DNA from 2 places in the Paenibacillus sp. FSL W8-0426 genome. Region 2 is predicted to be linked to the other one. Evidence: riboswitches for the same ligand, from Rfam matches in the RefSeq annotation. Region 2 holds a riboswitch; the other holds the start of a gene.
The links. Region 2 has a riboswitch for FMN ahead of MKY59_RS15325 (DMT family transporter). Riboswitches for the same ligand answer to the same signal wherever they lie in the genome.

Region 1 (16,418 bases), 1.0 Mb from region 2:
CGTCCGCATCGATGCCGTCCAACAGCGGTTGCAAAGCTTGTCCTAACGGCCTTCTTACAATCAGTCGGATGATGCCGTAGAGAATCAGGCCAACGATGATGGACCAAACTACGGTGTTTAGTTTGCGTCCCGCATTGACCCCGTTCATCCAGGATGGTGTCTCCAGCAGCGGTTGCTTCATGCCGAGAAACGGTTTCATGCTCTCCACTTCACTATTGTATGGTCCAAAAATGGGGGGCATGCGATAAATCACTTTATCTATTGTACTATTTTCCTGTACCTCTGTGTCAATGGCAGCAGGCTTTTGCACGAATACTGCTTCATATCCCGCACCGCGAAACGCGAAAACCACGCCGATAAAACCAATCACAACGACGATGGTTACCATCGTGAACTCGACCCAGCCGCGCTGGCGGCGCGAGTTTTTGTCTTTGCCGCTGAAATCTACGGTGCGCAGCAAATACATGAAGCCGGCGGCGAAACCGACGGCGAAAAATGCCTCGCCGAGCGCAGCCAGCGTTACATGAATTTTCAGCCAGATCGACTGCAGCGCAGGAATCAGCGGCTGCACCTCCTGCGGAAACACGGCGGCATAGGCCATGATGAGGATGGTCAGCGGCAAAGCGAACAAACCAAGCAAAGATTTGCGGTAAATCGCATAGACGACGATGAACGCAACCATGATCATCATGGATAGAAAGCTCATGAACTCGTACATGTTGCTGACGGGAATATGTCCCGCCCCCATCCAGCGGGTCGCAAAAAATGCCAAGTGGGCGATCAGTGCAACGATGGAAGCAACGAAAGCCCTTTTGCCCCACTGCGCAACATGCTTTTCGGGTTCGCGATTGCTCCATTTCTTGCCCATTACGGCGACGGCATATAACAAAAACGCTGCACAATACAGAAAAAAGGATACGATAAATGCATCGCTGCTGAAATCCAATAAGCTCATGCCCGATTCCCCCCGTTATCCAACGACTTTTCGTGCGCCTCCAGATTCATATGCTGTAAAATGGCAGCAACTTCACGCCGGAAACCGAACCAGTTTTTATTCGTGTGTCCCCCGAGCGTAAGCCGGCCGTCGTCGATGCGTATCCATATGCGGCGGTGGTTCCAATAAAATCCCATAATCAAACCAAGCATAATAATTGCGGCCCCGACCCAAACGAAGGGCATTGCTTTGTCGACACGAATGTTCAAGTAGCTTATCGATGGGATGATGTCAACGTTGTCCATGCTGTCCACTTCCAGCCGCAGCGGCACCTCTCCACCGACAAGCTGTTTGTTGATTTCGTCCTGCTGAAACCGCTGCTGGTCGATCTGTTTTGGAAAATACAAATACTGGATGCCGTCATCCGGAAGCTCCGGGCCCGCAATGTGCAATAAAAAAGCGGGTGCATTCGGCGATGGTGATTTGGATATCGGCTCGCCCTGCTCGTCAAGCGCGAAATCCATAAATTTTTTCCTGACCTCGATCGTATACGGCCCAGCTTCAAATTGTTGCTGTGTATCCACCATATCCAGCTTAATCGAGCCGAACTTTTCACCTGTCGATGCGCTGACCAGCTCCGGGGTAACCGAACGAAGGGTCGGAGTTAAATCATAATCGAATTGATATGCCTTCAAGCCCTTGTAATTCAAAGGGTCATTCACCCTGATATCATGCCTCGCAACCTCGACGAGCCGGGGTTCCTTGGTTAAATCGGAACAATCGGCCGTACATTCGTACAAGACCGCTTTGGTTTCAAACAGTTTCGGCACGGTTTTGTTCAAGTTGCGGAACTGCTCCGGCACCTCGTTCTCATCGTAAAATTCCACCGTAAACTTCTCGTTCTTCAAGTACATGGACGTATTGGGGATTTTTCGGATCTCCCCTTCCGGAAAAGCGACATGCTCGTCCAGATTCAGACCAGGCAAACCTCGCGCAAGCACGGCCAGCAAAAAAATGATCAAGCCGATATGAATGACATAAGGTCCCCATCGGCTGAATCGCTGCTTCTCGGCAAGCAATGCACCGCCTTCGGTGTGTACGCGATATCCTTTCTTTTTCAGCGGCGTAACCGCTTTCGTAATCCAATCTTCGGCAGCCTCATCAATGTGGCCTTGGTAGGTGAGTCGTTGCCTCGTCAGAAACTGCATATGTTTACGTATTTTTTGCTTGTTCAGCGCCTTGTACAGCGGAAGGACCCGGTCAAGGCTGCATATAACCAGCGAAGCACCGATCATGACAAGCAGCAGAATGAACCACCATGACTCATATGTATGGGATAACCCCAGCAAATAATAAACATGCCCCAATTGCCCGTAGGTTTCTTTGTAATACACGGAAGGATCGATATTAAGAAAAGTGCTTTCCTGAGGATAAATCGTTCCCAGCATCGAGCCGAGCAGCGTGAGCACGATCAAATACACAGCGATCTTGACGGATGAAAAAAAGTTCCAAACGCGATCGATGATATTGGGATTCTTTCGTTGTGAACGTCTCGCCATGCCGTCATAACGCATCTCGAGCACTTCGTTCGATTGGGCTTCCGCCTCCAGCAGCGGCTTTCCGCATGCTTCGCACAACACGGTGCCGGTCGGATTCTGGTGTCCGCATTCGCATTTCGTATTTTGGAACACGACTAGACCTCCTGTCAGGGCTGATTGGCCAGTTGCGAAATTTTCGCGTCAAGCGTGTTCAGATCAAGCTGACCGATGTGAATGGTCGAGATTTTGCCCGTATTCGATACAAAAAACGTGGTTGGCATCGGCGATATGCCATAATTCCGGATCGAAGTTTTGTCGCGGTCGAGCATAATCGGGAATGTAATGCCAAGCTGCTGCACGAAATTTTCAACGGTCATCCGATCCTCGCCAGCATTAATGCCGATGAATTGAACGCCTTTGTCTTTCCATTTGTCCGCTTGAGCTTGAAGGGCAGGCATTTCTTTGACGCAAGGCTCGCACCAAGTTCCCCAGAAATTAATGACCAAGGCCTTCCCTTCATACTCATCGGACGCATGTACCTGACCATCCAGGCCCAGCAATTCAAAAGAAGGAGCCTTGTCTCCTTCTCTCGGCTTGCCGTTCGAGCCGGATACGGACGTGGAAATGGCGTATCCGCCCAACACCAGGATCAATAACAAAATGACGATTTGCACCGTTCTTCTTGATTTCCCCATGTGCCGCTCCCCTTTTGAATGACTGGTTCTTCCCATGCTTTTTCCTGTTCATCGATATTTCTGTGAACATCCTATGAACAATTATAACGAATTTCGTCACAAATCCGCGGCGGTTTTATGAATTTTGTGTGTCCTTCGTTTACCTTTTTTTCATTTTTTTGGCTGGTTCCGATTTAGCGAGCTGGATCAGGTTGTTCACCTCTTCTTTGGTAAGCGGACGCGTGAGCCCTCTCTTCAGGTTTTGCAGCAAAATGCCGCCAAACGCAATCCGCTTCAGCCGGGTCACCGGATGGTTGATCGCTTCGAACATACGTCTGACTTGACGGTTACGGCCTTCGTAGATCGTAATCGAAATGACAGCCTCTTTGCCATTCGGGTCCACATCCTTGTATTCCACTTCAGCAGGTGCGGTCATCCCGTCTTCGAGCATGATGCCGTCCCTTAATTTCTCCAATTCGCTGCCGTGCGGCACACCTTTCACCGTAGCGAGGTACGTTTTGGGAACATGGTGCTTCGGATGCGTCAGCAAGTGGGCAAACTCACCGTCATTGGTCAGGATCAGCAGCCCTTCGGTATCGTAATCCAGACGGCCTACAGGATAGACCCGTTCCTTCACACCTTTGAGATAATCGGATACGATTTTGCGGCCCTCCGGATCGGATGCGCTTGTAATGACGCCTTTCGGTTTGTTCATCAGCAAGTACACTTTCTTCTCGCTGCGGATCGGTTTGCCGTTTACCGTGATAATATCCTCGTCGGGGTTCGCTTTCGTACCCAGTTCGGTTACGACCTCCCCGTTAACTTCAACCTTGCCGGACAGGATCAGTTCCTCGCTTTTGCGGCGGGATGCAATTCCTGCCTGTGCAATAATTTTTTGTAATCTTTCCATGTTTGTCATGTCACCTCACCCTAATGATACCCATCAAGGGCAGAAATCACAAGAAATATCCGTTCGAATGGCAAACTGGATATCGCTCATGCTTTCTATTCTTCTCATAATGCTGCCAAATAAAAAACCCGCCTTCAAGCTCCTGCATAGGAACAGGCTTGAAAAACGAGTCTTTTCCGGACCAGCTCAATATGGTGCCGCCAAATCGATCAGAAATCGTTTAGTTCACTTTTCCTTGCACAACCACCGTTTTTTTGGATGAAGCGGCGGATGCGCCACCGTTAATAAAGGACTGCAGCGTTTTTGATGTGATGTAATAGGTGCGTCCCCCGTACGTAAAGGTCATCATCCCGACAACCTGGTTGTTCTGATTAAGCACCGGGCCGCCGGAATTTCCTTGAGCCATCGCTTTCACAATGCTGCCGATGCCCTTTTTGCCCGGAACGTCCGTTGCGGCTGTATCGGCTACACGGCTCTTGGCAATCGTGTTATAGGTGGAAGGAAACTCCTCTCCTAACAACAACAAATCGCCGTCCGGATTTTCCGGAAAACCGATCGTGTAAACGATCTGGTTGTCTTTGGCATTGGCGAACGTAACCGGCTGTGCATCCAGCGGTTTCTCCAACTTCAGCAGGGCCATATCCGTCACCGGGTCGGTCTTGATAATGTCCGCTTTGATGGGTTGTTCCGGATCGGCCGGACTGGCAACGGATAACGTCGCCTCATCGCCTTTCGGAAGCTCCGCATAATCCTGCACCACATGATAGTTGGTCAACACCATATCTTTAGCAACCAGGATGGACGTACCGACATCGTAATAAACCGCGTCAGGCTCGTCCTGTTTGATCCATCGAACGTTCACAACAGGAAAAGAGTCGGCCGAGATCGCCAGCTTTTCGCGCAGTTGTTGATCGAAATAACCCGTAAAATGAATGGTGCTTGTGGACTGGGCGGCAGCCATGCCCGTTTGGCCCGCAAGCAGCGCCATTGCAACCATTCCCGACATGCCGAATCGAAGCACACGTTTCCATTGGTTCTGCATCTGTTGTTCTCCTCCCCCGCGCTATCCATCTAGCATATCTGATATATCGGAAGAGAAGCAACATTTTTTAACCAAACACAATCAAACAGATAGCAAGCGCAGCGATGAATCCGACAACGTCGGAAAAGAGCCCCACTTTAAGAGCATACCGGCCATTTCGTATGCCCACCGCTCCAAAATAGACGGTCAACACATACAACGTCGTGTCCGTGCTTCCCTGGATGGTCGAAGCCATTCTGCCAATCATGGAGTCGGGCCCATAGGTTTTGATCAGATCTGTCGTAAAAGCAAGTGATCCCGTGCCGGTCAGCGGGCGCAAAATGCCCAGCGGCAGCACTTCGCCCGGGACCCCCATCCAGGAAAACAGCGGGGCGATCAGGCTGATGACGAAATCGAGCGCACCCGAAGCGCGAAACACGCTGATGGCTACCATCATGCCCACCAAATGCGGAATGATGCTGATCGCCGTTCCGAATCCCTCTTTGGCTCCATCAACAAAGGATTCATAAACCGGTACCTTTTTGGCGAACGCATATAATGGTATAAACGCGATGATAACCGGAATGGCCCAGACCGAAATCCAGTTGATGAAGGTTAACACAAGACTCATCCTTTCATGAGTGGTTTGCCGCCTGAATGCACGTTTGGCGGTCTTTTCATCGCTCTTCTCCTGTACCATCGATCCGCCCCGAGCGCAGCCACAGTCGCGATCACGGTGGCCATCAACGTTGTGCCTACAATCTCGGTCGCGTTCGCCGAATGATAATTCAGCCTGATCGCGATGAGCGTGGTCGGAATAATCGTTATGCTTGCCGTATTCAATGCCAGCAGCGTGCACATGGCCGGAGAAGCCGTCTGTTTGTCTGGATTAAGCTCCTGCAGCTCCTGCATCGCCTTGATGCCCATCGGGGTTGCCGCATTCCCCAGTCCCAGCAAGTTGGCACTCATATTGGACAGGATATATCCCATTGCCGGATGATTGCGAGGCACGTCCGGAAACAGGAACGCGACGACAGGGCCTAACAATTTCGCGATTCTGCCGAGCAATCCGGCATCCTCCGCCATTTTCATCATGCCCATCCAGAAGACGAGCACGCTGATCAGTCCCAAACATACCGTGACGCCCGTTGCCGCCCCATCGAATGCCGCCTGGGTAACCACTTCAATATTGCCTTTAGCGGCTGCAAACGCAAATCCCGTCACAATCATCAGCAGCCAAATGATATTAATCACAAGCTGGCCTCCTTTCCAAAAACGATTTTCGTTTTGCTGGCTTGCACCATATCACGGGGACAATAATCGGCTAATCACGGCTTTCCATGCCGACGACCAGGCCTTGGATCCGGTTTCTTCTGCAAAAGCGGCATCGTCCAGCTGCGGCTCCTTGGGAATATAGCTGCCTTTGCGATAGACCGGAATCGAACCGATCTGTCGCCCCTCGAGTTCGATCTGAATGCGGCCCGCCAGACCAAATGCCGGATCGGAAGATGCCCCCTCTCCTCCAGACTTCGGTTGGCTCTGCAGCACAAGACGTTTGTTCAAAGCTCCTTTTTCGCCCTCCGCAAGCGGATATTTGAAGCTGCGACCTGTAATCACATCGGTTCCTTCCACTTGCTGTTCCCTCTTGGCAATCTCAACCAGCGGGAAATGTTTAAATCCGAAGTCCAGCATGCGAGCATGGTCGTTCCAGTCGTCGCCGTCATTCAAGGTAACGGCAGCAAGCTGCTGCCCATTGCGCGTGGCCGAACTGACCAAGCACCGGAATGCCTTTTTGGTATACCCCGTTTTGACGCCGTCGGCCCCTTCGTACAATCGGAGCATCTTGTTTTTGTTATGCCACGAATAATCCCAGCTCTCATTCGGGTTCGGGGCAGATTTTTGTTCGGTGGCCACAATCCGCTTGAAAACCGGGTTCTGCAGCGCATATGCCGTCAAGCGGGCCATATCGCTCGCGGTAGAATAATGCCCATCGGCGTCCAATCCATGCGGATTCATGAAATGCGTGCCCCTTAATCCGATTTCCTCCGCTTTTTGGTTCATCATCAGCACGAACCCTTCTTCCGAACCGCCCACATGCTCCGCAATGGCCGTGGCCGCATCATTTCCCGACCGGAGCATCAAGCCGTACAACATGTTTTCGAGCGACATTTCCTCTCCCAACTTGAGGTATATGGAGGAGCCTTCTTTGCCGAATGCGGCTGCACTCACCTTGACTTTGTCATCCAGCTTCCCGTTTTCGATCGCCACGATTGCGGTCATGATTTTGGTCAAACTGGCGATCCGCATCTGTTTATCCCCCTCCTTGCTGAACAAAATCCGCCCGGAAGTCACATCGATCAGCGCTGCGCTCTCCGCGTGCGTCGACGGTTTGGACAGCTCTTCGGCCATCTCCGCTCGAATCCATGACGGCCATGCCAGCAGGGGGATAAGTATTAACACAATCACTTTTAATCCATTTCGCATGTTCATTCCTCCGGGTACTTGGAATCTTGTACTAGCCTATGTTTTGTCCACATGAAGTATGTCCCATCCCTTAAAATACAGCAAAAATCCCTGCCGCGGCCGAAGCTGCGACAGGGCACTGTTTTAAATCAAGCCATGCCTTGAATCAAGGGTATTAATTATACGCTGTGCCTTCCGACGTAACCGTTACCCGGGTATGCTCCTCGTCCGCGTTGCCACGAATCATGCTCTGAATGCGATCCAGCATGTGAGGTGCGGAATCGATGATCTTCTCGAACAGATGCGTGGAGTTGTCCAGCGGCACGATATGAACGCCTTGCTTGCCCACGACCAGAAACGCGATCGGACGGATGGAGACGCCTCCGCCGCTGCCTCCGCCAAACGGTGAAGCAACTGTCGCAGATTGTGCATGCTCCGTTTTGGCTCCGGAATTAGAGCTGTGCGATCGGTCGCCGTTCACATTAAAATCGCTCCCGCCCGCAGCAAAACCGAAGCCTACCTTGCTGATGGGCAAGATGACGGTTCCATCCGGCGTTTCGACGGCATCGCCAACAATCGTGTTGACATCCACCATCGCCTTGATGTTTTCCATTGCAGTTTCCATTAAACCTTGTATTGGATGATCGGACATTTTGATTCCCTCCACTTTCATTTTGAACTAGGTTCAGCCTAACCCTATTCTCTCCAGACCCAGATGAACTTATGTACAGCATCAATTGGGTGAATACGAATGCACTTCCTCCTGTATTTTACAGGCATGTTCGCTATACCCGGGAATCTCCCCGTTGCCGGTTTACTCTCCGTTGGCCGTGTCTCCGCTGCTTTAACAGCCTCATCCACATACGCCATCCTCCCCGAACAACAAGGACTCTGGTCGTTAGCCTTATGCCTGCAACAACGATTGACCATATTTTTATTTTCATACGGCAATCCAAATCCGTGCGGAACTCCATTTCGTCACTCCACTCGGGAATAATGTCCAGTTGAGGCGGCTGATCGAAGCGGATCTGGTAAGACAAAAAACCAACGATACCGGATTTGACCCCCCATAACCAGCCTGTGAGCATCGCCGTATGCGCTGCGTCCCCCAGACTGACCCGGGTTGTCCAAATAAATCGAATCATATGTACTCGTTCCAGCGTTTGCCTGATCCATTGTTTTAATTCAGCCGTACTTCTAAGCATGACGCTGACATCGTCGCTCCATTTTTCGATTTTGCGTTTGTTTACCCGCTCGCTTCCTTTATTTTCGTTACGGGTCGTGTTCGCTCTCTGCTCCGTTTTCACAAGAAAGCCTTCCTTCATATTCTTGAAAACGATGGAGGGGATCTCATAATTCAAGCGGATCAGACCATATAGGAGCCGTACGTTGAATCGGGCAAAATCATCGCTCTTATGTTTACTGAATGAGACGTGGATATGAACATTCGAGACGAGAACTGCAGCAAGCAGCAGCACGACCGCCGCACCGATTCCTCCGAGCCAAATTAACACAGGCCTTACCTCCAAGCCCTCGATTCTTTTCCAGTTTAGTATGCACCGCAAATAGGAAAAAATTCACTGGACACGTTAAAATCCCGCTGCACGAAAAAGGTTTTCGCATAAAAAAAAGGCTCCAGTGCTGGAGCCGATCCAATATTGCCGCCATTTTTAATTGGTTTGCTTCGTTCGTTAATCCGATTCTTTCATATCGGGCTCGTTTTCCGCATCGCTCCGATCATTCGATGTTTCCGTTCCTTCTTCCATGCTCTGCTCCAGGCTGTCGAGCTCGGATTGCTGCGCATCCAGCTTGTCAAACAGCATCTGGGTCTCTTCTTCCAGATTGTCCGTATCTTCAAACAGCCCCGGCTCCGGCAATTCGCTGAGCGAACCCAAGCCAAAGTAATCCAAAAAAGCTCTCGTCGTCCCATACAGAATAGGCCTTCCGATCGCTTCAGCGCGTCCCACTTCCACGATCAGATCCTTGTTCACCAGGGTGTGGATGGCCCTCTCCGACTTTACGCCGCGAATCTCCTCAATCTCCACCCTCGTAATCGGCTGGCGATATGCAACGATGGCGAGCGTTTCGAGTGCCGCTTGGGAAAGGGTCGTTCGTGCCGGCGAGTAGGCCAGTTTCTCGAAATAGACAGCATGTTCGGGCAGTGTCCCCAATTGAACCATGCCTGCAATTTTCAAAATTTGCACGCCTCTGCCATGCTCCGCAAATTCTGTTTTCATCTCTTCGATGGCATCCGATATCCGTTCTTCCGATACGTCCACGATTTCAGAGATTTGTTTGATGCTCAGGCCTTCCTCCCCGGACAGAAACAACAGGCCTTCAATAATCGACTTCAATTTCGGAAAATCCATGATTCCTTGCTTCTCCTCTCCACTCCATCACAATGTCCTCAAATGTCCGCTCCTGGTAACAGACAATTTGTTTCATCTTCATCAGCTCAAGCACCGCCAGAAACGTCACGACAATTTCATGGCGGTACGTCTGTCCCTCCAACAATCCGGAGAACAGCATCCTGCCTCCCGGCTCCAGCTTCTTAAAAACCTGTACCACGTCCCGAATCCGGTCTTTGACCGAAATTTCATCACGCTGAATCCGGGCTACCGTCGTTCGCTTCTCCGCCTTGCGCAGGGCACGTTGAAAAGCTGCAATCAGGTCGGCCGCATGCAATCCCTCCACCGGGTTCGATTCGGTCTCCAAAGGCATGTACGGGCGCAGATCCTCAGGCTCTTTCGAGAAAATAAGGCTGCGCTCCCATTCCCGTTCATGAAGATGCCGCGCAATGCCTTTGTATTTGCGATATTCTATCAGACGTGCAACCAATTCAGCACGTGGATCATAATCATCGTCCTGCCCATAATCATAATCTTCGAAGTCCTCGATCACCGGCGGTTTCGGCAGCAACAGCTTGCTCTTGATGGACAGCAGTGTCGCTGCCATGACAAGAAACTCGCTCGTAATATCCAACTCCAGCTCCTGCATAGAATGCAAATATGCCATGTATTGGTCCGTAATATCGCTGATGGGGATATCCTGGATATCAATTTCGGCCTTGTCGATCAAGTGCAGCAGCAGATCAAGCGGCCCTTCAAAGGTCTCCAGTTTGTAGGTAACTACCGTCACGAAACGAATCCTCCTGCAAAAAAAATACAAAACCCCGCTAAGCCGCCGAAATCCGGTCTCCCGTTTTCGTCTGCGCAAAGCAGGGCACTACATTAACTAAGCACTATTTTAGCTGATTCGTCAAGTTCGCCATCTCAATTGCCGCCGTAGCCGCATCCCATCCTTTGTTCCCGGCTTTGGTTCCGGCACGTTCGATGGCCTGTTCGATATTTTCCGTCGTTACCAAGCCAAAGATCGTAGGTACGCCTGTTTTGAGGTTGATCGCCGCAACCCCTTTGGCCATTTCGTTGCAAACATAATCATAATGGGTGGTTGAGCCCCGAATGACCGTGCCCAGCGTAATCACGGCGTCGTATTTGCCGCTTTCGGCCATTTTTTGGGCAATCAGCGGAATTTCGAATGCGCCCGGTACCCAGGCTACATCGATCTCCTCGTCTTTTACGCCATGGCGTTTGAACGCATCAAGCGCTCCGCTCAGCAGTTTGCTCGTGATGAATTCGTTAAAACGACCTACAACGACTCCGTATTTTAATCCCTCGGATACTAAATGTCCTTCAAAAATGTTAGGCATGCTGTCATCTCCCCAAAATTGTTTTTCATATTGTGCCGCCGCCGCTGGCGCAGCCCTGATTTTTCCCGTTTTCTGGCTTGCTGCAATTAAATTTCGTTCTTTTCCTCATTTTGCTCGATGTCGTCGAATTTGAGCATGTGGCCCAGCTTCGCTTGTTTCGTGTGCAAATAAGCCGTATTGTCCTCGTTCTCCTGCATCTGGATCGGCACGCGTTCAACGACTTCGAGTCCGTAGCCTTCAAGGCCTTTGATTTTGCGAGGATTGTTCGTAAGCAGCCTGATTTGGCGCACGCCCAGATCCTTCAGGATTTGCGCTCCGATGCCGTAATCACGCAAATCTGCCGCAAAACCAAGTTTCAGGTTGGCATCGACCGTATCCAAACCTTCCTCCTGCAGTTTGTAAGCCTTCAATTTATTGATCAACCCGATTCCGCGGCCCTCCTGGCGCATGTAGAGAAGAACCCCGTTGCCCTCCTCATTGATCTGATTGAGGGCCGCATCGAACTGTGGTCCGCAATCGCAGCGATGGGAGTGGAATACGTCGCCTGTCAGACACTCCGAGTGCACCCTTACCAATACAGGCTTGGAAGAGTCGATTTCACCCTTGACCAGAGCCACATGCTCTTTATTATCCACCGCATTGGTATAAGCAACTGCCTGGAATTCGCCGAAGTCGGTAGGCATGCGTACGGCTACCTCGCGCTGAACCAGCTTTTCTTTTTCGTTGCGATACTTGATCATATCCTGAATGCTGATCAGCTTCAAATCATGCTTGCGGGCAATTTCTTGCAGGTCGGGCAGTCTCGCCATCGTGCCATCTTCCTTGATGACTTCACAGATGACGCCCGCAGGATAAGCGCCGCACATGATGGCCAGATCTACCGCGGCTTCGGTATGCCCGGCACGACGCAGCACGCCCCCATCCTTGGCGATGAGCGGGAACATATGTCCCGGCTTTCGGAAATCGCCGCTTTTGGCATTCGGATCGATCAGTCCTTTAACCGTAATGGAACGTTCATGCGCCGAAATGCCTGTCGTGGTGTCTGTATGATCGACCGAAACGGTAAAGGCCGTGCCGTGGAAATCGGTGTTTTGCTGCACCATCGGCTTCAGGTCGAGCTCATCTGCCCGTTGTTGCGTAATCGGCACGCAGACAAGCCCGCGGCCTTCCGTAATCATGAAATTAATCACTTCAGGCGTTGCTTTCTCCGCCAAGGCGATGAAGTCTCCTTCATTCTCCCGGTCCTCGTCATCTACCACGATAACCGGTTTGCCTCGCATGAGATCGTAGATTGCTTCCTCAATGGTGTCCAGTATGGATTGATCGGACATCATTCCACCTCCCGGTTCTGTTGTCTATATCTTTCATGCGAATCCATGATTCGCCAAAAATTGTTCGCTGATGCTCTGTGGTTTCTCTGAAGGCGCTGCCTGAGTACCTCTGCCGTATTGGAGTAAATGGTCCACGTATTTCCCCAAAATGTCACATTCGATATTCATGGAGTCGCCCGTTTTTTTGTAATTCAACACCGTCTCCCCGATGGTATGGGGAATGATCGACACCGTAAAAGACGTTTGCATCGTCTGAACCACCGTCAGGCTGATCCCGTCCAAAGTGACGGAACCCTTCGGAATCAAATATTTGAACAATCCTGGATCATCCGGATGAATTTCGAATACAACCGCATTCTGATCGCGCGTCATTCGGACAATCGTACCCGTACCGTCCACATGGCCCTGCACGATATGGCCTCCGAAACGTCCCCCGGATTGCATAGCCCGTTCCAGGTTGACCCTGCTGCCGGACTGGAGCTTATCCAGGTTGGTGTGACGGTACGTTTCCGGCATGACGTCAGCGGTAAAACCTCCGCCTTCAAGCGTTGTCGCAGTCAGGCATACGCCGTTAACGGCAACGCTGTCGCCGATTTTCAGGTCATCCATAATGAGGGAAGCGCCAACGTTCAGCACCATCGCTTCGCCTTTTCGACCGATCCGTCGGATGTGGCCGACTTCTTCCACCAAGCCGGTAAACATGCTGCGGCCTCCTTCCTGATTACGTTATTCAGCCCAGACCGGAATTCCGCCGATGCTGATATTATCCCCCACTTGCTCGATTTCCAATTGGCACAGCTGGATCGCCTGGCTCATACGCTCGACGCCCTCGAAGCGGAAGCTTCCTGGCGTGTCGTATCCGCCAACGATTTTGGGGGCAATGAACATGAGCAGCCGATCCACCAGTTTGGCCTCTAACATCGCACCGTTCAGCGTGCCGCCGCCTTCAAGCAAAATCGAACCGATCTCCCGTTCTCCGAGCTTGCTGAGCGCGTTCAACAGATCCACACGCGGCCCAGGCCCGCAGCGAATGATCTCCACGCCATAAGCTTCAAGCCGTTCGGCCGCTTCTTGACTTGCTTCATCGGTTGTCAGTACCCAGGTCGGCGCCAATCCATCCTTTACCAATTTGGAAGTCAAAGGAAGACGCAATTTCGAGTCAACCACGATCCGTACCGGGTTGATCCCTTCCACCTGCAAGCGTGTCGTCAGTTCCGGGTCGTCTGCGATCACCGTATCGACGCCGACCATGATGCCTTGATGACGGTGGCGGAGGGCGTGAACGATCTCACGCGCGGATTCATTGGAAATCCATTTGCTGTCCCCGCTGCGGGTTGCGATTTTTCCATCCAGCGTGGAAGCGGTTTTTAACGTGACAAACGGCAATCCTGTCGTAATATATTTGATGAATTTTTCGTTCAGTCGTCTTCCACGCTCGCGCAGAACCCCGACCTCTACTTCAATGCCCTGCTGGCGAAGCATGGATATGCCTCTGCCGGATACTTGCGGATTCGGATCTTCGCAGCATACTACGACGCGTTTCACCTTTTCATGAATGAGTCGTTCGCTGCACGGCGGAGTTTTGCCATAATGGCTGCACGGCTCCAACGTGACGTAAACGGTACTTCCTTCCGCATCGCTGCCAGCCATATTCAGCGCATGAACCTCCGCATGGCCCGTGCCGCGCTTCAGATGACTTCCGAGACCGACTACGCGGCCGTCTTTCACAACGACACAACCTACAACCGGGTTGATTCCCGTCTGTCCTTGCGCCCGTTCTGCCATATCCAGTGCAAGCGCCATATAAAATTCGTCGTTAATCATTTCCAAGTCAGTTCACCCCGCTATGTCTAATATGTCAGGAATAGCCTGTTCAATGAGGCTGCGTTCAGCCAATCATGCAAAATCCAAAAAATCCCCATCGAACAGTCTGTTCAATGGGGATGATGAGAGATCCGCTGCTACTAGCGGATGGAACGTTGATACATGGGTACCCGAAAACAAAGGCTCTGCGGATTCAAGCAAGTGAAAATCGACACATGCCCAAAGATAGAATCCCCGTCAAAGCTGCAGTGATTTCTCTAAAGTCATTTCGCATATGGTTGAAGGCAGCACAAGAAAAATTCTCGTAACTGTCTGCATTTTCGCATAACGAACAGTACCATGCACAACATTTTGCCAAACGCGGCCATAGACCGCATCCGCTCCTTCTCCCATCCAGACTATACTGTCGGTTCTGGAATCGCACCAGATCAGCCGTCTGCCTTGGCAAACGGGTCACGGACTTTGCAGCACGCATCATTGTGGTGCGCTGCATCACCGCCGGTAGGGAATTGCACCCTGCCCCGAAGGAATGTTGTTTTGTTAATTTGGATGTTAGCACTTTAACGGTAAAAAATCAATCGTTTTTTATTCCTTTTTGTCATATACTAACTTTTAATAAGCAATGAATACTGGCAGGACATTTAGCCGTTACCAGATTGTGGCTCCTTTCCTTCCTCTATTGCGGTCCATTCAACCTCTGAGATGAGCGACAGTTTAAATTTCAGGAAAACACCAGCTTGCCAAATGTTTCAAATCTTTTGCGCGTTGAAAAGGAACGCGTTCAGGCTCCGGCATCCGAGATGCCGGGCACGGCATATCCCTTGCCACCCGTCTGACCCAGCTTGTCGAATCCAGCGCACTTACCAGGCTTTGCCAACGCCCATCCCTTCTCGGACGAAACGACAAGCTTAATTCTGCTTTGGCAGGCATCTCCTCGTAGATCCCGTCCAAATATTCGACCTTGACCCGCTTATCCTCGATGTGATGGCAATACACCGTGATCCACAATCCTTCCCTGACGCGAATGGCGTATACATCCCCTGCCTTGGCTTCTCCTTTTCCGGCATCTGGGGAGGCTTTGGGGACGCTAGTCCGAGCCGCCCTTTTGTGCTCGAACGCTCCAACCACCGTTTCCTTAACGCCAGGGTCCTGTTCGGGCCTTTCCTCAAAAGATATGTCAGTAAGATCAAACCCTTCAAAAAGCTTTGCCAAAACACGTTCGTTGATTCCGATGGAGGAATCCCACCACGCCAGCGGGGCCTGGACTTCAACCCGAATGTTGGGCCGCTGGTCGCGCTTGACATAGGTCGTAAATTCCGTGGCCATTCCAGGGTAGTCCTTCGTATCCAGTATACCGATCAGCGCCAGCGTCTCGAGCAGGTCACGGTAAGCGTACTCGCTGCGCGTAGGCAGAAGGCGTTCCTTTTTAAGCGCTTGCGCCGCTTTGCTGTAGCGTGTTTTGGGAGGCAGCGAGCGAAGTACGGTCAGTATGGCACGAAACGTCCAGCGATCATAATCGTTGGGTACCGGAATCCGATCTTCCTCAGCCAATTGTTCCAGTGCCAGCACGTGCCCGAATAGATTGCCGTCCAGCGGCGTTCCATTGGTCATGCGCCAATACCATTGCAGACTTGTATCCGTTGCCTCATTCACATTCAATCCGCAAATTTGGCAAATGCTTGAGGACGGATAGGGGGTATATTCATGTTCCGGAACTCCGTCCGCGAGCAGCTTCCCCGTTAGCAGCGAACGCCAAATGAACGGCGCGGACCATAAGGAGGATACAAAAGCTTGCGCTGCTTCGGCAACGTTCCAGGATTGGGCGAGTTTTTTCAGTGCGACAATCGTCTGCTCATGCTGCGGCCGCATGAATTGGTTCGGGGAATGCCCTGCTGCCTCAAGCCCTTTCATCTCCGTTTCTGCGATCGTTCCCGGCACAGGATGCCAAGATGCCTCTACTTCCTCATCCCAATATGTACGTTGACTGTATACTTGCTTTAAAAGCCATAACTGA
Region 2 (16,418 bases):
AAAAAGCCGCATGTTCCCATGCGGCCTCCTTCATAATATAGATTTGAATGAACCTGTCCTATATGGATATATGGATCCTTCCACCAAAACCAGGCGGTTGCTCCCTCATCAGGAATATACGATTCGTTCTGCGTCGCTAAACCGATATTGCTGAAGCAAGTACACTTTGCTTTCCATGGCCTGGCGTCGAATCTTGTCCAAATCCACGCCGATGAGTTTGCCCCCCTGCTTCACAAGCCGTCCTGCGACAAATACGGTATCCAAGTTGGAAGGATTCGCAAATTGCACGACGGCGCCTATCGGATCATGCACCGGGAACAGATTGAGATCCGTGGTGCGGATCATGATCAGGTCAGCTTCCTTGCCTGGGGCAAGCGTACCCACTTTGCTTCCAAGTCCCAGCGCCTGCGCACCTGCCGATGTTGCAAACCGCAACACTTGCCTGGACTGCAAATTCAGCTCGCCGGGCATCTCTCCGTTTTCCAGCGCGAGCTCGTTCATTTTGGCCCGTTCGGCTTGCAACGCAAATTTCATCTGGGAGAACATGTCTCCACCCGTTGATGTCACGACATCGACGCCAAGCGTCGGCGTGCCTCCTTGCTCCAGAAAAGCACCCGTTGCAGGATAGCCATGTCCCATCATCATTTCCACTTCCGGCGTCACCGATAACGAAGCACCGCTATCGGCGAGCAGCTTATATTCGTCGATGCCCATGGTATTGCCGTGCACCAAATTGACGTCCGGGCCAAGCAAACCGTGTTCAGCCATCCTGGCCACCGAGCGGTCCACCGAGCCCCAGCTGCCAAACCCTGCATGCATGGAGCAGATCGCATCCAGCTCGCGGGCAAGACGAATTTCGTCCACCGCTGTATCCCAGTGACTGAATTCGGGTCCCCGTATAGCGAGTCCAAACGTTAATAATTGGTCGTTCGAAGAAAAATGCTGCAGCTTCACCCTTCTCACATCGGCTGAATATGTCAAACGGCTTTCCCGATTCCAATATTCGGTCTCTCCGGGAACCCCGTACGCAAACACAGCCCGAATGCCGGCATCGCGCAACCCCCGAACAAGCTCATCCGTATGGTCCGGCGTATAGGGCATGCTCCAATCGAGGATCGTGGTCACGCCTGCATTAAGCGCTTCCAATGAACCGAGCAAATTGGCGATATAACTGTCTTGCGGTCGAAGCTTGCTGCCCATCGCCCCATAATAAAGATTTTGCAAATAAACGGGCAAGGACCAGTTCGTTCCCGCGGTACGCAGCAGCGATTCCCATACATGGCGGTGGGTATCCACCAACCCGGGCAGAATAATCATGTCGGAAGCATCGATCACGATCGCTTCCTCACATTCCAGATCAGGCCTTATTGCCGTAATGATTGAACCTTCAATCAGTACATCCGCCCGGGCATACTGACCTACCGAAGGATCCATGGACAATACGCAGCCATTTTTGAGCAAATAACCTTTTTCCACAAGACACATCTCCAATCCTCATGTTATGGGTACGTTCAGGTACTTACACAAGTTGTTGATGAAAGGTTGTCTGTTCATGGATGCAAGATTATGAGTGTATTATTTCAAGGATATAACGATTATATAGCACATGTTAATGACGCACAATCATGGAATGAATACCCATCCAATAATAAGATCAGTTCAATCCATGGGATAACCATTATTTCAATGGATAGATAAGCTGTATATGATTCAACGGCATGAGTCCCTCATACAAAGCATGATTATGATCGGCACCCACAATACACAACATACGTGCATCCGCATTGTCTTTGATTGCGTTTATGATTCGTTGAAGCATGATATCATGCCGACATTCCCATCGTATGGCATGCGCTTTTGGATCCAACTTTTTCAGCCACTGATATTTCAGTCGGGTCACATGGTCGAATGCTTCCGTATTAAATGGAATAGCACCCTTACCGGAAGCCGCAAGCTGTTTGTGCCACCAATGATCCAATTCATTCTCCAACCGTTCTTTTTCGGGCCCGGTATAGCTTCGCAAAGGATCGAAATCGTTCCAAACATCAAGTTCCACCCAATCCACGGGAACAAACTTGATCTTTTTTTCTTCGCATAACGGAAAGATCAGGTCGTAATATTCGCTTGGGGGTTCGCCCCAGTACCCTCTATTTGCAGGCTCCTTTTTGTATTTCTCGAAACTGGATGGCAAAACCTCGCCGCAGATTACATCCGGATCAAAATCAACAATTAACCTTTCTATGGTTTCAAGTGTTAAATGGTGCTGCACTCGCAGCTCTTCATCATGTACGACTCCCAAAATACCTACGACTTCCATTTCAGCAACCCCTTAAGCTCCGAATTATTTCTTAAACGAACGTTTATGCTCGTCTAAAGCACCTTTCAACGATTTGACGATATTCCAGCGTATTATTCCGATTATTCTTATGGAAATTAAATATTTATTTCGCAAAAACTCTTGCACTGCTAGCGCTTTCACATTTAAGATGAATCTATTGATGTTACAGCTTGTGTAACGAACCTATAAACCAATCGAATAGGATCTTCGGGGTAGGGTGCAATTCCCAACCGGCGGTGATGTTCTTCGGAACCAGCCCGCGACTCGCTGTTTGACCAGTTTTGGACAGCGACTGACCTGGTGCGACTCCAGGGCCGACGGTATAGTCCGGATGAGAGAAGATCAACACATGAATACGGCCGTTCTCGGGAACGCCTTTTTCCCGACGCCATATTCATGCGTGTGAGCCCCCGTTATTTGGCGTACGCCGAAACGGGGGCTTTTGTCGAATCTGCCAACTGAAGATTCCGTGTTCTGACGAAGGAGTCCTGAATATGGAAAACCATCAAACTGCATCAAACGTTCCGACCAAGCAACGAGGCAACACCGGATTCTGGCTGGTTGTGCTAGGCGCTGCCCTCTGGGGCGTCGACCCTCTCTTCCGCATTCTTTTGCTCGAAACGATGACCTCCACCCAGATCGTCCTGGTGGAACATATCATTGTAAGCCTGATCGCCCTTCCCGTACTTTGGAAATTCAGGGCCGACCTGAAAAATCTGCGTGCACGCCATTGGATTGCCGTCATTTTCATTTCCTGGGGCGGTTCTGCGCTTGCCACGGTGTTATTCACGCTGGCCCTCACTCATAATGATCCAAACACGGTACTGCTGCTGCAAAAAATGCAGCCCTTGTTCGCGATCGTGATGGCAAAGCTGCTGTTAAAAGAATCGCTGCCGCGCCGCTTTGGCGGGTTGTTCATCATTGCGCTGGCAGGAACCTACTTGCTGACCTTTGGATTGACGCTCCCCTCGGCCGGATGGGACAGCTGGGTCCATGCAGGCAGCTTGTTGTCCCTGGGCGCTGCCGCGCTATGGGGAGGCTCCACGGTTATGGGCCGGCTGATGCTGGGACAAACGCGGTATGAAACGGTAACCTCCCTTCGTTTCGTCGTTGCCCTGCCGCTGCTCATCTTCATGACCTGGAATGAAGGCGCACCATGGTCCTTCCCTTCAGGTACGGGTGCCCAGGCTGCGGTCATCCTGAACATTTTGGGCCAAGCGCTGCTGCCTGGATTGTTGAGTCTTTTGCTGTATTACAAAGGTCTCTCTTCGACCAAGGCATCGGTGGCTACTTTGGCTGAATTGAGCTTTCCGATGGCAGGTGTGCTGGTGAACTGGATCGCTTTCCGTACGCTGATTACTTGGGAGCAGCTCATCGGTTTCGTCCTGATCTGGATCGCCCTGTTCGCCATCTCCAGACAGCAAGATCGTTCGCCATCCAACACCAACCTTGAAGCTGCGCGAAGATTGCGCACAGAGTGAATCAAGATAGCATATCATTAATGGCTTGATTTGTATATCCACACTGTTTGTTCCTTCTGGGCAAACAGTGTTTTTTTATGGTTGAACGTGCAGCATCGCATTACATTGCGCTTTTGTCTTTTCGTCCACCTGATGGTACGATGACTATGGAACATGCTCAGCCCAATACATATTGAGAGGAACGATACACATGTCTTCATTTCCATATACATCCTATGACGCCGTCGGTTTGGCAGAGCTTGTGCGTGCGCGGCAAGTATCGCCAAACGAGCTATTGGATGCGGCATTTGCCCGACTGAACGAGTTCAATCCCCGGTTAAACGCCGTGATCCGCACGTATGAGACACGCGCAAGGCAGGAAGCCAACCAGACAAGGCCGGGGGAACAACCTTTTGCCGGCGTACCGCTCTTGTTGAAGGACATTTCGCAATCCTTGGAAAACGAGCTTCTCACTTCCGGTTCACGTTTGTTCAGCGAGCACCGCGCTGTGCGCAGCTCCAATTTCGTCCAACGCCTGCGTGAGGCCGGTTTTATTATTATCGGGCATACCAATACGCCGGAGTTCGGCTTGAAAAACATCACAGAACCCAGCCTGCATGGCCCGACGCGCAATCCATGGAACACGGAGCACTCGCCAGGCGGTTCCAGCGGCGGAGCGGCGGCAGCCGTTGCCTCGGGAATGGTTCCACTGGCAGGTGCAAGCGACGGCGGCGGCTCGATCCGCATACCTGCAGCGTTTAGCGGACTGTTCGGTCTGAAGCCTACGCGCGGCCGGACGCCGGTTGGTCCAGGCGCAGGCCGTCAATGGCAGGGCGCCTCCATCGATTTTGCCTTGTCCCGCACCGTTCGCGACAGTGCGGCACTGTTGGATGTGCTGCAAGTCGTCCAGCCGGAAGCGGCGTTCCACGCCCCTCTTTTTCCGGGAAGTTACCTGGCAGACATGAACTATCCACACCAACGAAAACTGAAAATCGCATATACTACGGCTTCGCCTGTAGGAACACCTGTCAGCGAAGAAGCCAAACAAGCGGTGTACAAGCTCGTTCGCTGGCTCGAAGAGCAAGGCCACGACGTTGAAGAAAAACTCAGTCCCGTCAACGGCGTTCGTCTCATCGAAAATTACTACATGATGAACAGTGGAGAAATGGCCGCCATGGTTTCCTCCATTGAACGCTCCATCGGACGTGAGCTGACCGCAAGAGATATGGAAATCGAAGCCTGGGTCATTGCCGAGGCAGGCAAAAAAGTATCTGCCGCCGAGTTCGTTCACAGTTTGGCTGAGTGGGATGTTGCCGCTGCGCAGATGTCCAAGCTGTTCGAACGATATGATTTTTACGTAACGCCCACGAACGCTTTTCCAGCACCACGAATCGGGGAATTAACGGCCGATGCCAAACGGATCGACGAATTGATGATGGTCAGCGAATTGGACAAGGATCGGCAGCAGCAGCTTATTTATGAAATGTTTGAGCCGAGCTTGACCTATACTCCATTTACCCAGCTTGCCAATTTGACGGGTCAGCCTGCCATGAGCGTACCTATACACATGACCCCGGACGGCCTGCCTATGGGAGCTCAGATCATGGCGACTAAAGGCCGTGAGGACTGGCTGTTTCATTTGGCCGGACAGCTTGAAGCATCCGAGCTCTGGATTGGCTTGAAAGGCAACCCGATGTTCCCCGCCTAAAGCGGAAGAGGGATTATGGGGATGGGATCTTTGATGTCGGGTTATATATAAGCGATACGAAGTCGATGGATACCCCCGCATAACCATCATGTCATGCGGGGTGTATACCTCATCTGAATTTCACCTTATTCAATGCCTTGTAATGCAAAGTAGTTTCTTTTCTATTTAGGTTTACATAATATTTATGTTGTATACTATTAAAGTTAGGCACATGACTTAACCTCACACTTTCCGTTGAATGCCTTAAAGCCTGCTCTTCCCTTTCTCTTTAGCAACTAACGTCAATCGTCAAAAAAGTCGCAGCACATCGGTCATCGAACCGATATACTGCGACTGTTCTGTTCAAATTTTCTTTTAATTCACGCTGTCGTCGGCCGAGGGGCCATACAATCCAGGAACGGGAATGTCCAGGAGTCTGAAGTAAACTCCAAGCTGTGCACGGTGATGGATCATATGGCTAAGACCGAAGGTGCGCAATGCGATTGCCCGCGGGCGCTGCAAAATGACATAATCCCCGCTTCGCAAGGTCCACTCCTCGCCCAGCATTTCCTCGCTGCATTCGGATAACAGCTTTTCCAGTTTTGCGGCGTTCTCGTCGAATTCGTTCAACACATCCGCTCGACTTGTCAAAGCTTCCCGTCTGGGCGGCACAGTCGCCAGATCCAGTTCAGGTCCAACAAAAATCGCGACTTGCCAGTTTACCAGATTGATTAAGTGCGTGGTCAGCCCGCCGAGCGTCATCGATTTAGTGTGTGGACGCCATTCCATATGCTCATCGGGCAAGCGTTCCAGGATGCGGCGGGTAGAAGCCAGCTCGTGTTTGGCATCGCCAATAATCAGATCTATTGCCACAGTTTACCATCCTCCCTTATATGTACAGAATACTATAAACTTGGACTCGTGGAAAGATCATTTTTGTGCTGCATCAACTCTGTCAGCAAGCATTTCACCGCAAAAAGCAGCCCCTGAGGGCTGCCGGCACTTCATAAGGAATTTACTCCAAATGAACCGATCATGATTAAACTTAGGACGACATGTCCAAATAGAGCATTGGTTTTCAATCGGTCAGCGACCGGTCTTTACTCCGCTGATTTTCGAGCCATATTGGACAATCATTACGTCTTGGCCAACGAGGGTTGGCAATGGGGTCCCTTTGTACAATACGGAGGCCAACGTTTTTCCGCTGTTCGTATCTATGGCCACCAGATTGCCGTTCCCTAAACGGGCATAGGCAATGCCATCACGGCCCGGAATTGACCAATCCACGACCGACACCGGGAAAACGTAAGTTTTATCGGGCTTGGTGATGGAAGGATCGTTCACGGGAAAGCGTGAAACGACCGCTTGTTTTTGACGTTCATCGTATTTGCCGATGACATAGAAGTAACTTCCATCGGATACGACATCGACCGCGCTAAGTTCTTCCACAAAGTCTACAGGGACATAAGAACGGGTAGCCTTAATCTTTCCGCTGCTTAATTCAATTTCATCAATATTTGCCGCATAACCGGCATCGATGCCTTCGGTTACGTCACGGGAGTAAAACGTTTTTCCGTTTGAATACAGGATGTCCTGATGGTCCCCATCGTTTAGCGTCCATTTCACTTTACCGGTCGCGGCATCGATCCCTTTCAAACTGCTCGTTGTTAAACCTCCCGAGATGGTCGTAGATGCGACAAGCATTTTCCCGGTAAGAAGAACGTTATACCCATGTTCGCCGCCTTTTAATTTCCATTTCACTTTACCGTTTGAGGCGTTGTATGCGGTTAGACCATATTCGTCCCCGACATAAATCACCCCATCCGCCAGATGCAAACTGAAATTGGAGTAACTCTCCCCTTTTCCTGGGCGTAATTGCGTTTTAACTTTCCATTGCAATTTACCTGTTTTTGCATTCAGTTTCAGCAGCTGCCCCGTTGTATCCGTAACCCACACCGATTGGCCATCCGTAACTGTTTGTGAAGACGCAGCAGCCCGATAAGTCCAGCGAGTTTTGCCGGACAAAGCATCAAAGGCAATGTATTTACCACCAACCGTGTAGTATAAATCATTCTTGATTAGTGTGGCCTTTATGTCCATTTGATTCAGGTCACCAACTGCTTTGGTCCAAACGGGTTTCAGGTTCGTGGACGCAACGTTGTCTGCAGACTGGGCCGATACCTGGTTGGTATCCACCCAAAACGATGAGACTGGCGATAAGAGAAAAGTTATGGCTAATCCTGTTTTGACGAATCTGGACAATGTTTGTTTTCCAATCGAATTCATTGTTTCTGTTCCTCCTGTTATTCCGGATTTAGTGTCAATTGTAATCCTACTCACTAGTTTTTTCAAGAACCTATCGTTTCTAAAAGTACTACGTATGCTGCCGTTATGCCTCATTCGAGTACGAGTTCCTTGAAGGTTTCAAGATGCTTTTCGGGAATATCGCATTCGTTTATCAAATAGTTTTCTATGGTGCCATGGCGAGCCAGAATGGGTTGAAGCACATCCTCCAGATAGTCGCGCCTTACCTCCAATATAGGTTTGATCCGTTCTGCCGGCACGCGGTAAAAACTCATGAAACGAATCATGTTCTCCGCTTTTTTCATGCGAGGTCCAATGCGTACATTGGAATACAGGTAATCCTTCAGGACGTGATCATACGGAACGTTGAGAAAAAGCTGGATGATCGCCACGATAAATCCGGTTCGGTCTTTGCCTCCGGTGCAATGAATCAGAACGGGCAATTTTTCTTTCCTGGATAACAAACTGAAAATGTTTTTGATCGTGGATTGGGATCCGTTCCCCATATGAAAATACATGTCCTTCATCTGTTGTTCAAAGTTAATCTCGCTCCCATGCCGGATCAAATATTTCATGAATTCAAGCCTGGTAAACGCTTGGCTTTTGTCCTGCATAGGCAGATTAGCGACCTCGATCCCCCGATTCAGCATGCGGCTCTTTTTGGACTGTTGTTCAGTCTCCGTCCTCAAATCACAAATCAATTGCATGCCGGTCTGTTCCAGCCGCGCAATGTCCCTTCTCGAAAGCTTGGATAAATCGTCCGAGCGGAACAAATGCCCTCTCTTCACTCTCTTGCCGTCGGTTGTGTCATAACCCCCAAAGTCCCTGAAGTTGCCCAACCCGTCAAAAGAAGATATGATGCCGTGCTCTTTGTTGTTCTTGTCCATGTTCGCTTCCTACTTTCTGATCTCACATTCATGTAAAGTATTTACACCGATACTCGTTCTTGAAAACTAATAACCATCATAATTTGACTAACTGGTTTTGTAAAGAACCATATGTTCAAAAATGTGTTTTATCGCTTCGTCTGATGATTGACACAACGTCATGTGAAGGATATGATGTATCGTGACTTATTGGTTTTATATAAAACTAATAGGTTAAGAAAGGCAAAAATATGCCTTGCGGAACGGGCTGAAGCCGGCCAGCCTCGTCCCGTCAAATCCTCATGAAAGCAGGTATTCATGCATGTCTCAACATTCATTACTTCAGGAACAGCCCAAAGAAAGTTCATTTTCCATTCGACCGTATCTACCGCCGCTGATCGCGATCGTCATCGGAACGTTTATGGTTATTCTGGATAGTACGGCGGTGAACGTCGCCCTTCCGACTTGGGTGCGGGATTTCGGCGTTACGCTCCAAACGATGCAGTGGGCGGTCACCGCTTATACGTTAGCTCTCTCTGCAGTCATTCCACTGGCAGGGTGGCTTTCGGACAAATTTGGCGCTAAGCGAGTGTTCCTGAGTTCCATCGGATTTTTCACGCTTGGTTCTCTGCTATGCGCATTTGCTCAAACGTCCGGACAGCTCATTCTTTTTCGGGTCATTCAAGGTTTAGGAGGAGGAATGGTTTCTCCGGTCGGAATGGCGATGGTGTATCGCCTGGCGCCTCCTGACAAACGTGGGTCAATTATCGGCATGCTGGGCATACCGATGCTTCTCGCTCCTGCTCTCGGGCCGGTTATATCCGGATGGTTGGTTGAATACGTGAGCTGGCATTGGATTTTCTGGATTAACCTTCCGATCGGGTTGGCAGGAATATGGATCGGCATGAAGCACCTGCCCTCCTTCCAATCCCAAGCAAACCCTCGTTTGGATGTGTTGGGCTTATTTCTCGGCCCTGCTGCTTTTGCTTGTCTGACGTTCGGCTTCAGCGAAGCAGGGAGCGGCTTGGCCTCTTCATACGCTCTTTGGGGCTTGTCGGCGGGTACCGTTTTGCTGGCACTCTTCGTCATCTCCTGTTTAGTGCAGCGAGAACCGCTTCTTGAATTGCGCGTTATGAAGTCCGGGCCGTTTACGATCGGAATAATAACCTCCTGGATCATGCAAACGGCTCTGTTCGGTACCGTGCTGTTATTTCCGCTGCTCCTTCAGCAGGTCAAGCAATTGGGACCACTGGCAACAGGCCTTCACCTTTTGCCTCAGGCGATCGGTTCGATGATCTTCATGCCATTGGCCGGAAAATGGTTTGACAAAATGGGGGCGCGTCCTCCATTGACTGTGGGCATGCTGCTGATCTCAGGCGGGCTTTTTGCCATGTCGATTGTGGGAACGGATTACGGTCCTTCCTTCATCATGCTCATTTTGTTTGCGCTCGGTTCAGGGATGGGTCTGTCAATGATGTCGCTTAACACTTACGTATTGAACGCCACGCCGCCCCAGATGGTTAGCCGGGTTACTCCGCTAACGAGCGCTTCCCAACAAGTGGTGTCATCCTTTGCGATTGCCGGTTTTACGGGTTATCTCTCGTCACGCATCACGAATAACGCAGGCAAAGAGCTGTCTGCCATGGATGCTCACACCGCTGCTTTTAGTGACACATTTTGGCTGGCCGCTTGCATCGCGACGGTGGGATTGGTATGCAGCTTTTTGTTGAAGAAAAAAACGCCGTCCGCAAAGAAAGGCTCCTCTTCCTCTGTGAATGACTCAAACGAAAGGATACATGAACATGATCAATTTCCTCTTTAATCCCAAAACGCCTATTCTCGTCACAGTGCTGGCATTGCTAGCGGCCATCATTGCGGTATGGTTTGCTCCATCGGAGCTCCCCATTCACTTTACGAATGGTCAAGCCGACAGGTTTGTCAGTCGATGGGTCGGCTTGTTTGCTCTTCCTGTCTTGATGATTGTTCTGCTCTATCGCCGATGGAGGGAAGGTGCCGGCTGGCTTATTTATGTACTGGCTCTATTGCAAATTTGCATGTTATGGCTCGCTTTGATCTAGGCGTCCCCGAAGCAATCCTTCTTTTTTGCTCTTCGAATATTGGTTATACTTGACTAAGGAGCTGGAGAGGCATTAAACCTGATCCGTAACGAGTGATAAGGAGAACTGAACATGAGTTTATTGAAGGACAAAATCATCCAATCCGCCGTCCGCCTTTTTATGGAAAAAGGCTATCGGGCAACGTCGATTCAAGACATCGCAGACGATTGCAGCATCGCGAAAGGATCTCTGTACAAATTTTTCGAATCCAAAGAAGACTTGTTCGTCAGCATTTTGAAACAACGTCAGCAATCGATGATGGATGGGGTGGAGCGAATTCGTAAATTGGCACTGCCACGCCGGGAAACGTACTTATCCGAAATTACGTGTTTGTTTCAATTCTTTGGCCGCCATGGCTACTATATTTCCCGGGATTATAATGAATTTCCTCCGGGAGGCAGCGACAATATTTCCTCTCTCATTCATCAGATTCAGGTTCAAATGTTCAACTACTACGAGAATCTGTTGTCGAGGCAATACGGTTCGGCCATCTCGAATTGGAAGTGGGACGTGACAGCCCTGTTCAGCGGTCTTGTTCGGGAGTATACTTTTCATTTGTTGTTTGCATACAAACCGATCCCGGCCGAAAAACTGGCGGTATTTATTGCGGAACGGATGGATGATTTGGTGGATGGCCTGGGCAAAGCTTCTCCCCTGCCCTTATTAACACCCGAGCTTATGAAAGAATACGAGGAAGTGGATTTGGGTTCAGCGGTACCCACAAATTCAGGCAGAATCTCTACCTTGTTTCGAACCATACAATCGACCATTCCTGATCTGTATGTTCCGAATGCCCGAAAGAAGGAGCTTCAAGAAGTGGCAATGCTGCTTGAGGAGGAGTTGGCCGGGGACAAGCCGCGGACTTTTCTGATTCAAGCATTGCTTCGGGATTTGGCTGCGGAGCCCGAATTGTCTTTCTACGCCAACCAGCTGCAGCAGCGCTTGGGAGTAATCCGACAAGAGAGGCAGTAGCCGGCTCAAAAAAATATCCTGCAGCAAAGAGGGCTCCGAACCCGCTTTTCGCTGCAGGATATTCTGCTTTAGGGGAAACGTTATTCACGGGCATAAGCCCCAAAAGACATGCATTTCCTATTCTCATTGGTAAAAGGCAGCCATATCATCGAACAATTTTTTGATAAATTCAAGCTCGGCATTGCTGTATTGACCCAAAAAATCGTACATGCGCTGCTTTTCTTTCGCATGAAGCTCGTCGTGGGCAGCGAACAGCTTTTTCCCGACAGGCGTCAATCGAAAGTATACTTCTTTTTTGTTATCGTTAAGCTGAGCTTTTCGTACCCAACCAGCCTTAAGCAATTTATTGGCGATCTTGGAGGTATTGCCTTTGCTTACATGAATCCGTTCCGCGATGGACGTGATATTGATCGGTTCTTGCTCTCCGATGCATGCAATGGTATGCAGTTCCGTCATGTTCAAGCTGAAGCTGGCACCGATGTGCTTTCGGAGATCCTCAAGGTATGACGCGGATATCCGAGATTCGTATTGTTCTTTGTGTTGAAGGAATTGAATGAAGCTTTCATGAATTGCGTTTTTGTTTTTATTTAAAGTCTCCATGATCTGCTTGGCTCCTTGACTTATTTCTTTTATTATATCACTGCATGTTTTCCTAAGAAACAAAGAGGACCTGTACCTGCTTGCCTTCTCAACGCAATGCTCCAAGCTTGCCTCACGTCGCAATCCCGGGTTGACACTACAGGTAGCATACTGTACAATAATATTGTTTCATATGAAACAATATTATTGTCGTAATTAAAAGTATGTACTTATTCATCTAAATTATTATGTTTTCTTCAGAAACAATAAGAAAGAGAGTGATTCCAAATGAAGGTTGAATCCATCATTAGGGAACGCCGGAGCATACGGAAGTTCTCCGATCAGCCTGTGCCCGATCACCTTATTCAGGATGTATTGAATCAAGCGTCTAATTTGTGCGACTCACAAATGCTGAATGCCATGACGCTTATGTTGGCCCTGTCGCACGAATCCAAAACTCGTCTTTCCCGGTATATGATGGATTCTTTTGCGGTTACCCGGTTTGGCAAGCTCACCCCCAAGCCCCTAAAGGAAACGATGGTGAAGTACTTTTCCGAGGTCCCCGGCCTCGTGGCCGTTGTTGTGGAAGATCATGGTTCGCCGGAGCAACGAGACCGGCAGTATGCAAATGTTTGTTTTTACCTGCAAAACCTGCAGCTGTTAGCTTGGGAAAACGGGATCGGCATGTTTTGGCGCACAGATGAAATGTTGTATACCAGGTCCTTTTTTGAACAACTGGGCATGTCAGAACGTGAACGATTGGTCGGTATTTTGATCTTTGGTTTCATTGACAAAACACCCCGTCCCCGCAAGCGGACGCCTGCCGCAAAAAAATGGAGTCGCTGGCCGCAAACCTGAACGATTTGATGCACTCGTTCCCATCTCTAATTTATTTGTATAACAACGAATATAAACCAATTATATACCAATCTTGATTTAACTTCCCCGGCTTATATCACTTAAAGAAACGGAGCAGAAGATCATGTTAATTTCGGATGTATTGCACAAAAACGATCGATTTCCTTCCTTCGAACCAAAACCGGTCGACCCTGAAGCGATTCTGCGTCTATTGGATGCAGCGGTATGGGCACCGAATGATGGTCTGCGGGAACCCTGGCGTTTCCTGTTCGTGGAAGGCAAACACCGTGAAGAAGCACTGCCTCTCCACCGTCGCGAAGCCCCGGCGCATCTGGTCGCCATTGCGAATGCCGAAGGCGCCATGCACAAACAAGCGGAAGATTTGGCCGCCGTTTACTGCTTGATTCAAAACTTAAAGCTGCTCGGGATGGACAACGGCATAGGCATTGAGGTTTGCATCGAGGGCTGGATCTATGACGAGACGGTTCGCCAAAGATTGGGGATACGGGATCATGAGCGAATAGCGGCAATTCTGAATATAGGGTACGCGGATATCGGAAGCCTATCCCAAAAAGATCAACCCACCCGTCTCCGTATTCGTGAATGTTAATGACGGAACCACGATCTTGACCTGAGCTCGGGACTAGATCGTGGTTCCATTCTTTAAAGAGACAATCGCTATTTTTAGCGACTTTGCATCGTCTGTTTCTTTGTCCACGATAATATGCATCAGCTGCTTCCTCAGCATACCGGAACTATTCACCTTGTTTTTTTCGACAAACACTGATGATGGAAGAAGACGAAGGCGTGAAGGGTGTTTTATCCCAGTCCGAATACTGGCTTTCGATATGAAAGCCGTGACGGGTCAACAGATGCTTAAGCGTATCATTATCCGTAGAACGACATGCAATTCGCGAAGTTGTTTTCCTGAATCCCCAATCACGGAAAGTGACCCAGTGCATGATTTGGTTCCTTGCATCATAGGATTGCGTTCCGGATACCTTGACTTTAATTCCATCCTGATCCGTAAATTCTCCCCAGGTCGTCTCCTCTTCGTCAGATAAATCGGTCCCCAAGGGGTTCCGTGTTTCAAAAACAAACATTCCATTGGGCTTTAAGTGTTTGTACACTGTTCCGAGTAAGGCCACTTGATCTTCTTCGCTCAAAAATGCTTGAAATGCATTTCCGGTTAAATAAATCAAAGAAAAGCGCTTATCGGAATCGAAGGTAAGAGCATCCGCTTCAATAAACTCCACAGGCAAGCCTTGAGCCTTAAACCGCGCATACTCAAGCATCGCTGCAGAAATATCAACGCCGGTTATATGAATCCCCGATTTTGCTAAATGAATGGTTGCCAATCCTGTACCGCACGCAAGCTCTAACACTTCGCCCGGGCTCGATCTGGCAGCTTCAAGATAGAAATTGTATTTTGTTGTATCCCTGTCATTACAGAGATCCAACTTATGCATAACGTCAGTTTTTTGCTGAATAATACAGATTCGCGCCGATCGAGGACAGACAATGAACGACGAATATACCCGTAATGATAAAGAACGATAGAGAGACTCCTTCCATAACCATGGCGACAATCCAAGCAACGGCAAGCGTGACTGTTGTAGCATTCCATGAAAAAGCCTTTGATTTGGTAATACAATACGTGTACCTTTCATCGAGTTCGTACCGCTTTTTGAGCCTGCTCCGGGATACGATGACCGTGATTATGGCTGCAAGCATCCCTGCTATGATCCCTCCGACGCCTACAATCTGGTTCATGACTTCAGGATTCAATGTTTTCGTCCCCCTCGAAAATGAATAATTCCTCAATGCTGCACCTGAAGGTTTGGGCTAACTTGTGTGCCAACACAAGCGAAGGTTTATACTTCCCTGCTTCCAGGGAAACGACCGTTTGCCTGGACACTTTGAGCAGACGAGACAATTCTTCCTGCGTCAATGACGCATCCATGCGCTTAGCGCGGATATGGTTTTGCACGTTAGTCCTCCAAAAACCAAAATGTAAAGTCAGCTTTACATAGCCCACTATACTTTACGTGTAATAATATGTCAATTAAGGGTTTGCAACTCTAACTTCCTGGACTTCGCTTCAGACCCTGAATCATTTGTTTTTTCTGCTTTCCTTCCTTGATCCATTATGAAACGGTTCGATGAAGCCAATAATAAGAAATTGATTCGAATGAAACTTCGGGGAGTGATTGCATGCTGAGTAATGTCATTATCGCTTTTGTGATTCCCGTGATCATTGGCGGATGGATTCTGCGCAGGAACCTCAACATCCTACTTGCTTTTTATCCATTGGGAGTGGCTACCTCCAGCTGCGTCAACAATGTGGGTTTTAATTTCTTCTGGAATATCCTCCCGAACACCAACAATCAATCGTATGCAGCCCTCCCTATGGATTTAGGTTTATATCCCATGTTCGGATGTCTTATGATATATGCCATTCTTGAAAAAGGGATGAAGCCTTGGCCGACAATACTGGCATCATCCTTCATTTTAACGATTCTGGAGTGGATCGCTAAACAAATGGGCAAGGTCATCTATTTCAATGATTGGAACATTTACTGGACGTTTTTGTCCTACTTTCTGCCTTTCGTTTTAGCTTACGGGTATAGCCTTGTTTTCAGAAAAATGTTTAAAGTTTGGAGGTAAAACCGCAAAGAACCTAACGGAACTTCTCCGTAATCTCGGTGTCCGAAAAGTTTGAAAGTCTACAAATTCCCAAAAGAGGTAGCTTGACTTAGAGTAAACTTAAAGGTGTAAGATGGGACCAAGTCGACAACAAAAGGAGTTCCTTGAATGAATATTAAAGAAGTTGCGGAAAGAACCGGGCTTTCTGCACATACCATTCGATTTTATGAAAGAAGTGGGTTGATTCCAAAAATTAAGAGAAACGATAGCGGAATACGAGAATTTACGGATTCTGAAGTAAACTTTCTTATATTTATGGTAACTCTCAAAAAAACAGGGATGTCCCTTGAAGATATTTCGGAGTTTACAAAAGAAGGCTGCATACTGGAACGTTTGGAATCTGGAGAAATGCCCAAAGAGTCAGTTAGCAATCGACTATCGATTCTTTTGAATCATCAGAATAAGTTACTTGAACAACAACAAAATATTGAATTACTTATTAATGCCGTGGCTCAAAAAATTTCATTCTACGAAAAGTACATTGAGGCATCGGGTAAAATAGAGACGGAGGATTTAAAAGATGACGAAAAA

Region 1: linked by a shared signal. The riboswitch ahead of ribD (bifunctional diaminohydroxyphosphoribosylaminopyrimidine deaminase/5-amino-6-(5-phosphoribosylamino)uracil reductase RibD) and the one ahead of MKY59_RS15325 (DMT family transporter) in region 2 are both predicted to bind FMN.

The regions. Positions count from the first base shown of each region.
Region 1 is NZ_CP150203.1:4,404,745-4,421,162, forward strand. Features, by position in the region: gene ccsA (cytochrome c biogenesis protein CcsA) at 1-955, opposite strand, end outside; gene MKY59_RS19590 (cytochrome c biogenesis protein ResB) at 952-2,625, opposite strand; gene MKY59_RS19595 (redoxin domain-containing protein) at 2,640-3,167, opposite strand; gene MKY59_RS19600 (pseudouridine synthase) at 3,307-4,056, opposite strand; gene MKY59_RS19605 (serine protease) at 4,277-5,098, opposite strand; gene MKY59_RS19610 (spore maturation protein) at 5,166-5,699, opposite strand; gene MKY59_RS19615 (nucleoside recognition domain-containing protein) at 5,705-6,331, opposite strand; gene MKY59_RS19620 (D-alanyl-D-alanine carboxypeptidase family protein) at 6,383-7,561, opposite strand; gene ytfJ (GerW family sporulation protein) at 7,716-8,192, opposite strand; gene MKY59_RS19630 (DUF2953 domain-containing protein) at 8,326-9,054, opposite strand; gene scpB (SMC-Scp complex subunit ScpB) at 9,232-9,909, opposite strand; gene MKY59_RS19640 (segregation/condensation protein A) at 9,878-10,678, opposite strand; gene ribE (6,7-dimethyl-8-ribityllumazine synthase) at 10,782-11,249, opposite strand; gene MKY59_RS19650 (bifunctional 3,4-dihydroxy-2-butanone-4-phosphate synthase/GTP cyclohydrolase II) at 11,336-12,580, opposite strand; gene ribE (riboflavin synthase) at 12,614-13,282, opposite strand; gene ribD (bifunctional diaminohydroxyphosphoribosylaminopyrimidine deaminase/5-amino-6-(5-phosphoribosylamino)uracil reductase RibD) at 13,307-14,410, opposite strand; FMN riboswitch at 14,782-14,937, opposite strand; gene MKY59_RS19665 (hypothetical protein) at 15,119-16,418, opposite strand, start outside.
Region 2 is NZ_CP150203.1:3,383,608-3,400,025, reverse strand. Features, by position in the region: gene MKY59_RS15335 (amidohydrolase family protein) at 109-1,485, opposite strand; gene MKY59_RS15330 (hypothetical protein) at 1,679-2,317, opposite strand; FMN riboswitch at 2,538-2,685, shown strand; gene MKY59_RS15325 (DMT family transporter) at 2,833-3,819, shown strand; gene MKY59_RS15320 (amidase) at 4,010-5,506, shown strand; gene MKY59_RS15315 (DinB family protein) at 5,861-6,358, opposite strand; gene MKY59_RS15310 (PQQ-binding-like beta-propeller repeat protein) at 6,572-7,771, opposite strand; gene MKY59_RS15305 (tyrosine-protein phosphatase) at 7,882-8,676, opposite strand; gene MKY59_RS15300 (MDR family MFS transporter) at 8,978-10,477, shown strand; gene MKY59_RS15295 (DUF1648 domain-containing protein) at 10,458-10,733, shown strand; gene MKY59_RS15290 (TetR/AcrR family transcriptional regulator) at 10,845-11,744, shown strand; gene MKY59_RS15285 (MarR family transcriptional regulator) at 11,868-12,344, opposite strand; gene MKY59_RS15280 (nitroreductase family protein) at 12,612-13,181, shown strand; gene MKY59_RS15275 (nitroreductase family protein) at 13,306-13,791, shown strand; gene MKY59_RS15270 (class I SAM-dependent methyltransferase) at 13,937-14,650, opposite strand; gene MKY59_RS15265 (hypothetical protein) at 14,655-14,969, opposite strand; gene MKY59_RS15260 (helix-turn-helix transcriptional regulator) at 14,959-15,171, opposite strand; gene MKY59_RS15255 (CBO0543 family protein) at 15,396-15,848, shown strand; gene MKY59_RS15250 (MerR family transcriptional regulator) at 15,996-16,418, shown strand, end outside; gene MKY59_RS15245 (carboxymuconolactone decarboxylase family protein) at 16,408-16,418, shown strand, end outside.